One region of the Arthrobacter sp. TMN-50 genome, then DNA from elsewhere that is predicted to be linked to it. Evidence: predicted binding sites of a transcription regulator. Region 1 holds the regulator's gene; the other holds the start of a gene.
The links. Region 1 encodes LexA, which represses DNA repair genes until DNA is damaged. Its sites were predicted from a motif close to TCGAACANNTGTTCGA; they were not measured.
Positions count from the first base shown of each region.

Region 2: a site for LexA is predicted at 2,112-2,127, ahead of ACX80A_RS02290 (HNH endonuclease signature motif containing protein). Genes of this name have one in related genera too.

Region 1 covers NZ_JBTNDG010000007.1:39,155-43,574, reverse strand. The annotation lists gene ACX80A_RS10070 (ATP-dependent DNA helicase) at 1-1,563, shown strand, start outside; gene lexA (transcriptional repressor LexA) at 1,615-2,271, opposite strand; gene ACX80A_RS10060 (LysM peptidoglycan-binding domain-containing protein) at 2,724-3,083, shown strand; gene ACX80A_RS10055 (histidinol-phosphate transaminase) at 3,245-4,354, shown strand.
Region 2 covers NZ_JBTNDG010000001.1:473,003-477,422, forward strand. The annotation lists gene ACX80A_RS02285 (PspC domain-containing protein) at 21-263, shown strand; gene ACX80A_RS02290 (HNH endonuclease signature motif containing protein) at 299-2,047, opposite strand; gene ACX80A_RS02295 (response regulator transcription factor) at 2,278-2,568, shown strand; gene ACX80A_RS02300 (6-phosphofructokinase) at 2,665-3,690, shown strand; gene ACX80A_RS02305 (GNAT family N-acetyltransferase) at 3,701-4,414, shown strand.

The DNA.
Region 1 (4,420 bases):
GCCACACCGCTGGGCCGCGAGGTGGTCCGCCTCAGGGAATGGGCTGAGACCACCGATACCGGCGATCGTGACGAGCTCACCCGCGGTGTCAGTGAGCAGGCATGGCGCCAGGTGTCGGTGACCAGCATGGAATGCCTCGGCGCACAGAAGTGCCCGGTCGCCGCCGAGTGCTTCAGCGAACGGGCGCGGTCCAAGGCCGGCGACGCCGACATCGTCATCACCAACCACGCGATGCTCGCCATCAGTGCCTTCGAGGGGCTGGCGGTGCTCCCCGAATATGACGTCGTCGTGATCGACGAAGCCCACGAACTGCACGACCGCGTCACCGGCGCGGTGTCCGGGCAGCTCTCGACCGGCATGATCTCTGCCGCAGGATCAGCAACGCGCAGGCATCTGTCCGTCAGCGCCGAATCCCTGGATTCGGCGAACCGGTTCTTCGAGTCCACAGTGGAGGGAATCCCCTCCGGCCTGATGGCCGCCGGGCTCACCGAGGAGCAGGAAGCCGCGATCACCCAGGTCCGCGAGGCCTGCCGCGCCGTCCTGTCAGACGCCAAGGGGGACGGCCCCACACCAGCCGACGGCGGACGCCAGCTGGCAAAGTCCCATGTGCTGGCGGTTTTCGAACTGTGTGAGCGCCTCCTCACGGCCACCCCCGCGGGCGAAGTGCTGTGGGCATCACGGCCCAGCACCTTTTCGCCCGGCACCGGGTACTCGCAGCCCGACGACGCCGCACCGGCCACGATCAACATTGCTCCACTGTCGGTGGCGGGGAAACTGCGTGAGGGACTGTTCGCCGATCACACCGTCGTGCTCACGTCGGCAACGTTGGCGATCGGCTCCGAGTTCGGGCCGGTTGCCGGGTCGCTGGGCCTTGCCGGAGCTTCGGCTCCCTCCTGGACGGGGGTCGACGTCGGCAGTCCGTTCGATTACCCGAAGCAGGGGGTGCTCTACGTCGCCAAGGACCTGCCGAAGCCCGAACGAGGTACCTCGGCAGAACAGCTCGACGAACTCGAGGTCCTTCTCAAGGCGTCCCGAGGCGGCGCGCTAGGACTCTTCTCTTCCCGCCGGGCCGCCGAGGAAGCAGCCGAGGTGCTCCGTCCGAGGGTCGATTTCGAGATCCTGTGCCAGGGCGAATCCTCGATGTCGGCGCTGGTCAAACAGTTCTCCGATGAACCCAACACGTGTCTCTTTGGCACCATGTCTCTTTGGCAGGGCGTCGACGTCCCGGGCAGGTCCTGTCGGCTGGTCACCATCGACCGGATACCTTTCCCCCGACCGGACGATCCCCTGATGACCGCCAGGACCAGGGCGGTAGCCAAGGCCGGCGGCAACGGTTTCATGAGCGTTTCAGCGACCCATGCTGCCGTCCGGTTGGCGCAGGGAGCCGGACGGCTCATCCGGGCCACCGAAGACAGGGGAGTAGTGGCGATCCTCGATTCCCGGCTAGCCAACGCCCGCTACGGGTCGTTCCTGCGCGCCGCGCTGCCACCCTTCTGGTCGACGACCGATCAAGCGACCGCAGTGGGCGTCCTCCAGCGCCTCGCCGAAGAACCCGGCACCTAACGCGTCGAGACACTCTCCCGAACCCCGCAGTGCGGGGTGGTGGGTGTGCTGCTAGAGAGCGCGCATCACGGAGACGACCTTGCCCATGATCGTGGCCAAATCGCCAAGGATCGGCTCGTACTGGGTGTTCTGCGGGAGGAGCCAAGTGTGGCCGTCGCGTTGCCGGAAGGTCTTCACTGTGGCCTCGTCATCCAACAAAGCCGCCACAATGTCGCCGTTCTGCGCCTCCTGCTGACGGCGGACTACCACCCAATCGCCGTCGCAGATGGCCGCGTCGATCATCGAGTCGCCGTAGACGCGGAGCATGAACAGGTCACCATGGCCGACCAGCTGACGCGGCAACGGCATCACATCCTCAATGACCTGATCAGCCAGGACCGGCCCGCCTGCTGCAATCCGGCCAACCAGCGGCACCATCGCTGCGTCCACCGCACCGCCGATTTCCGACGGGCCGTTGGGATCTGATCCCTCGGGCGCGCTCTTGTGATCGTGGTCAAGTGTCAGCGGAAGCAGAATCTCCATGGCGCGGGGGCGTTTCGGGTCGCGGCGGAGATAGCCCATCCGTTCCAACTGTGACAGTTGATGCGTGACGCTCGACAGGCTGGCGAGCCCTACCGTGTCCCCAATTTCCCTCATCGACGGCGGGTAGCCGTTCGTACCGATGGCCCGCTGGATGGTCTCGAGGATCTTCTTCTGCCGGGCTGTCATGCCCTTGGGTACCTGCCGGCCGCGGGGGCGACCGCGCGTCGGAAGCGGAGTGGGGGCCAGCTCCGAAATCTGTTCATCCAGTGGTCCGTCGGACTCTTTCACGGTCGCTATCCCTTCGATAAGAATCCATGTACCCCGGCTGATCCCGGAATTTCGGGGGCCGAGCTTATTTTGTCAGAGGCAGATGATGTGCTGGTTTCTGCTGGAACCGAACCTTCAGCCTTGCCCTAACGGTAAGGGAGTTGGGACACGTTTTCAAACATTTGTTCGATCGTGTCTCGACAAAGTTCGTCAATGAGTGCTAAAAATAAGAAAGCAGTAATTCGAAGATAGGTTCGAACGAAACAGGCCAGCCTGGTTTTCGCTCGAACACTATCCTCAACCGTCACGGTTGGTTCGGTGTGAAACCCGGATTCGAATGGACTGATTCGAGAGTACAGAGAGGTCTATCCATGTCTGTCATCACCACACACCAGAATTCCCCCGTCGCCGAGAACGGCGCGGCCAAGCTTCGACTCACCCGCAGGGGCAGGCTCCTGCTGGTCGGGCTGCCAATTGTCCTGCTGGCGTCTGCCGTTCTGATGTTGTCAGGGTTCTTCAACTCGCCCGCCAAGGCCGCAGCCGAAGGCGGAGAGGTCACCCAGACTGCTAGCGTCAGCGTCGCCGCGGGCGAAACCATCTGGCAGATTGCCACTGAGTTCGCTCCCGACCGCGATCCGCGCGACGTGGTCTCCGAAATTGTCGAACTCAACAGCCTGGGTACGTCAGTTCTCCAAGCCGGACAGCAGTTGGACGTCCCGACCAATCGGTAAGACCATCCACCAGGGGATTCACACCCCGGGGGACGCTTTCGAGTCGCGCCCTCCACGGCGGCCCGGCCAGCCAGTCTCGGCTGCCGGCAATACGTCGGGGCGGGACGTTCAAGGTTTCCCCTGATTCTGCTCTTGCACGGCTCGGCGCATAACCTTGACAGGTGAGCGAACAGTTTGAGCGGTTGAGCCGGTTGCCCCTACGCGATGATCTGCGGGGGAAGCATCCCTATGGGGCACCCCAGTTGGATGTGCCTATCCTGCTCAACGTCAACGAGAACACCTACGGCGTCCCCGACGACGTCAGGCAGGCGATTGTTGATGCGGTCAGCCGGGAAGTCGGCGGACTGAACCGCTACCCTGACCGGGAGTTCAGTGACCTGCGGTCCAACCTCGCGCGCTACCTGGGCCACGGGTTGACTGTTGATAATCTGTGGGCCGCCAACGGCTCCAACGAGGTGCTGCAGCACCTCCTCCAGGCCTTCGGAGGGCCTGGCCGGTCGGCGATCGGTTTCCCACCGACCTATTCCATGTACCCTCTGCTCGCCAGCAGCACCGGCACGCGCTACCTCCCCGGTGAAGGCAACGAATCGTTCAACTTGGGCGCCGAAGACGCCGCGCGTCAGGTGCACGACTCCGGCGCCAACGTGGTCTTCCTCTGCTCGCCCAACAACCCGACGGGGACCGCCCTGGGTCTGGATGTGGTGGAAGCGGTTTACGAGGCGAGCGGTAAGGCCAACGCCATCGTCATTGTTGATGAGGCCTACGCTGAGTTCGCCCACTCAGACACCGTCAGCGCTTTAACGCTGTTGAAGGGACGCGAGCGTCTTGTGGTGTCCCGCACCATGAGCAAGGCCTTTGCCATGGCTGGCGCGCGGCTTGGCTACCTGGCCTCTGCACCAGAGGTCGCTGACGCGCTACGCCTTGTCCGGTTGCCCTACCACCTGTCAGCCATCACCCAGGCGGCAGCCAATGCGGCGTTGACACACTCGACCCAGCTGCTCGCCAACGTGCAGAACATCAAAACCCAGCGCGACCGGATCGTTGAGAGCCTGCGGGCACTGGGTTTGACCCCTGTGCCCTCGGATGCGAACTTTGTCTTGTTCGGTGGGCTTGAGGATTCGCACCGGATCTGGGAGGGCCTCCTCGAGGCAGGGGTGCTGATTCGCGACGTCGGCATTCCCGGTCATCTGCGGGTTACCGCAGGCACCGAGACGGAGACCACAGTGTTCCTTGACGCCCTCAGGGCCCTGCTTGGGAAAACCGTCTCCTAGACTGGGAGGAGGCCGTTTCGATGCGGCACCCCTGTGAGTCTGTTACCGTCACCCATCCGCTACGTA
Region 2 (4,420 bases), on a different contig from region 1:
AAAAAGGGTTAGCCTGAACCATGGAAAAATTCTTCGATATCCTTCGCAAATCCCCCGTCAAGCGCGCTCCAGGTGGTTGGCTCGGCGGTATCGCCTCTGGCATTGCCGCCCAGTTCAACTGGCCCGTGGCCTACGTGAGGATCGGCATTCTCCTGAGCTTCCTCCTGCCGTTCATCAGTATCCCCATGTACTTTGTGCTGTGGCTGCTCCTGCCCAAGACTGACGGCACCATCGCCTTGCAGAAAATGATTGCTAGCAACTAGCCCTTACCGGTAGCCTCATCTCCCGCCCCCGCTGTTTAGAAGGGTGGTGGGGTTTCCGGTGGTGGTGTTGGTGGTGGGTCTGGTTTGGTGAGGTAGGTTTCCCCGGTAGGGGAGATCGCGATGATGGTCCCGGGTTCGGGTTGGGTGTAGTGCCAGTAGCCTTCGGTTTTGAACATGTGGTGACGTTTACATAGGCAGGCGAGGTTACCGTAACTGGTTTTCCCGCCCCTGGCCCAGGGGGTGGTGTGGTCGAGTTCGCAGAACACCGCCAACCGGTTACACCCCGGATGCCGGCACGTCCCATCCCGCACCCTCACCACGTCCTGTAAGTCCTTCGGCACCCGATACGTGCCCGCATCAGCGCCGAGCCTGGCCCCGGTGTAGGGGTGGGTGAGGATCCTCGTGAACGAGGACGCATGCCCGGCAAGTTTCCGGGCGGTCTCCGGATCGATCGGCCCATACCCCTCCAACTCCCCCGGCGTATCCCCGCCCAACAGGGTGAGCACCGGGACGGTGACGAACACTCTCGCCTGAACACCCCAATACCCGTCACCGTCCCGCGAAGAGCTACTGCCCCCGTCACCACGAGAACCGTTGCCACCATTGTTCTCGACGCCGGTGTCAGGATCGCTACCAGGTTCGGATTCCGACCCGGCAGACTCCGGCCCGCTAGCCGTGTCCCCGGCGGATTCCGACCCGGTGTCCCCGGCGGGTTCGGGTCCGTCTGTCAGGTGTCTGTCTGTCAGGTGTCTGTCTGTCAGGTGGCCGGTGGTTCCGGCGCTGGTGAGGACGTCTACCAGGACGTCGGCGCGTAATTGGGTGAGGGTGCGGGGTTCGTCGGGGCCTTGCAGGTTCCGGGCCGCGGTATCGACCCGGTGGAAAATCCCTGCCGCCTGCTCAACGGGAAGGAACGCTTGAAACCAGGCCATCCCGTCCGGGGCCGGGTCGAGATACACGCGACGATCCAGGACGGCCTTCCGGTGCCGGATCGTAATCGATTCCGGGTGGAGTTTCTCCCGTAACCGTTGGGCCTGGCCGCAAAACTTCCGCACCGTGGTCTTCGCCGCCATCATGATGAGCGTGGACTCGAACACTGCCCTCACGGCGGGGACCGTGTCCGGGATGCTGATCGCTTCCCCGACCACCGCCCACGCGTGGCGCTTGGATAACCTGCCATCCTCCAACGCCGTCAGGGTGGTCGGGAAGTCCCGGACCAAAAGTTCACTATGATCGATCAGGATTCCCGTAGTCACCTCCGGCACCCGTGTGGCCGCCCCGATCTCCGCCGCGGCCAGGGCCCTGACCCGCCCCGGATCGTCGACCCCGGGGTACTCCGTAGCGGTGAGATCGTTGACGTGGGTGACCGCTTTGGCTTCCTGCGCATCGACCCAGGACCGCAACCCTCCAAGACCCTTCAAAACCCCCAGCGTCTGCTCAACATCCAGGCCAGCCACCGCCGTCAAAACCACCCGACCCATCAACCCCGCCACCCCCGGCAACCCCGTCAACCCACCACCAGAGCCCACCCACGCACCAAAACCAGCAACCCCGGAATCAGGAACAGGATCAGGATTAGCCGGGCTCTCCGACGGATCGTCTACCGGGGCACCTACCGGGGCCGTCCACACCGCGTCAACACCCAACGGATCCCCCGGACCATACCCGCCGGAACCGTCCGTAGCAGTCCCCGTAGCAGTGTCCGCGGGCCCGCTCGTGGGGGCGGGATCCGCGCCAGAATCGGGAAAGAATCCCGTCCCGGTAGAAGAAGCTCTACTGCTTTTCATACCCCCATTCCATCACCCGCCACCGACATTATTAGGCCCGGAAAGAGACCCCACCAAAACAATTTCAACAATTTTTTCGGACCACACAACCGGTCCAGAAAGACCTCGGAGGTGGTGCGGTCGCGCGCTCGGAAACATCTCAAGCTGTCTGAGGAGTCCGCGGAGTCCTGTCCTGCTGTAGTAGGACACCGGCAATCGTTCTACCGGACCTATCCCGTGGGCTGGCCCCGGTGACACGCTGGTGCAATGAAACAGTCAGCTGCGACCAGCCGCACCGAAACGTCAGGTTCCGCGCCCCCGAGCTGCCAGCACTGTCCCCGCGCGAACGGGAGGCGCTCCAACGCGTGGCGCAGGGTCTGAGCAACCCCGACATCGCGGTCAAGCTATTCATTGCTGAAACCACAGTGAAGACACATCTGCTGCGGATCTTTGCCAAGCTGGACGTCGATGACCGGACGCGGGCCGTGGTGGTGGCGATGGAACACGGCATTCTGCACGGTGCCTTCCCCAGGGCGCGATAGGGTCCCTCCGCCCAAAGTGTGTTTAGAATCATAGCTGAGCTCAATGGGGCGCTCCGACCCGTTCACCCTCCCCAATCTGCAAGGATCCAGCGCCACATGAAAATCGGAATACTCACCAGCGGCGGCGACTGTCCAGGACTCAACGCAGTGATCCGGGGAGCTGTCCTCAACGGCATCAAGACCCATAACCTTGAGTTTGTCGGGTTCCGCGACGGCTGGCGTGGAGTGGTTGAGGGCGACATCATCGACCTCCCGCGCAGCGCGGTTCGCGGTATCTCCAAGCAGGGTGGCACCATTTTGGGTACCTCTCGTACCAACCCCTTCGAGGGTAACGGCGGACCCGACGCGATCAAAGCCACCCTTGAACGGCTCGGCATCGACGCGATGATCGTCATTGGCGGGGAAGGTACGCTTGCCGCCGCCAAGCGACTCACCGACGCTGGCCTGAAGATTGTTGGAGTCCCCAAGACCGTTGACAACGATCTCGACGCCACCGATTACACCTTCGGCTTCGACACGGCGGTGCAGATCGCCACCGAGGCCATCGACCGGCTGCGAACGACCGGCGAGTCACACAGCCGTTGCATGGTTGCCGAGGTGATGGGACGCCACGTGGGCTGGATCGCCCTGCACGCCGGGATGGCGTCCGGCGCGCACGCCATTCTCATCCCTGAACAGCAGACCAGCCTGGAGCAGATCGCCGACTGGGTGACCGAGGCCAATCACCGTGGCCGGGCGCCGCTGGTCGTGGTCGCCGAGGGATTCGTCCCCGATCACCTGGACCAGGCCCACTCCGAACGCGGTCTCGACACCTTCGGGCGACCGCGACTCGGTGGGATCGCCGACCAGCTGGCACCGGAAATCGAATCCCGAACCGGGATCGAAACCCGCGCTACGGTACTGGGTCATATCCAGCGCGGCGGGGTCCCGTCGGCGTTCGACCGCGTGCTCGCGACGCGCCTGGGAATGGCGGCCGTCGACTCAGTGGTGGACGGGCTGTGGGGCACGATGGTGTCGCTGAAGGGCACCGAAATTGCCCGGGTAGGCTTCGAGTCCGCCCTGGGTAACCTGAAGGTGGTCCCCCAGCACCGGTACGACGAAGCAGCCATCCTCTTCGGCTAACCTTGCCTAAATGGAACTCGATCCCGGCACTGTCTCAATCATCCACCTTGGCTGGTCCCGGCTACTGCAACTCAACGACACCGCGTTTACGGAGGCGGCGGGTGAGCGGATCTACCGCAGGGACGACGACGCCGAGCTGCTGACCTTTGTGCGGTTGTTCGGCGAGGAAGCCCTCGTGGGCCCGGGGTGGGCGCTCGACGCCGCAGCGGAGCTCGACGGCGAAGTCCTCGCCCGCCACTCGACTCTCCTGCGGCTGACCCGACCCCACGGCGGGCGGGGTCTGGGCGAGGCGAACCTGTACTTCTGCGACGATCTGCCGACCCTTGAGCCCCGCGACGACGTGGCGGTGAGCGATGACCTGGCCTTCGCCGTCGACCTTGAACGGCTGTGCCCACCCGATGACGCCGCAGAGGTAGGGCTCAGCGAGCTGGAGCATCGCACCATTCTGGTGGACGATGCCACCGCTCCCCCCACCCCGTTCGCCGGGGCGGGCTACGACATCTGGAGCGGCATCCTGGCCCATCTCGGCGTGCTGACCGCGCCCGAACGGCGAGGTCAGGGGCTCGCCACCTTCATCGCGAAGGTGGCCGTCGAGGACGCCATGGCCGCGGGCCTGATCCCCCAGTGGCGCGCACGCACCGACAACACCGCGTCGATCAGGACGGCACTGCGTGCCGGTTTCATCGCGTGCGGCAGCCAGACCAGTGTGCTGCTGCCGAAATAGCCTGCA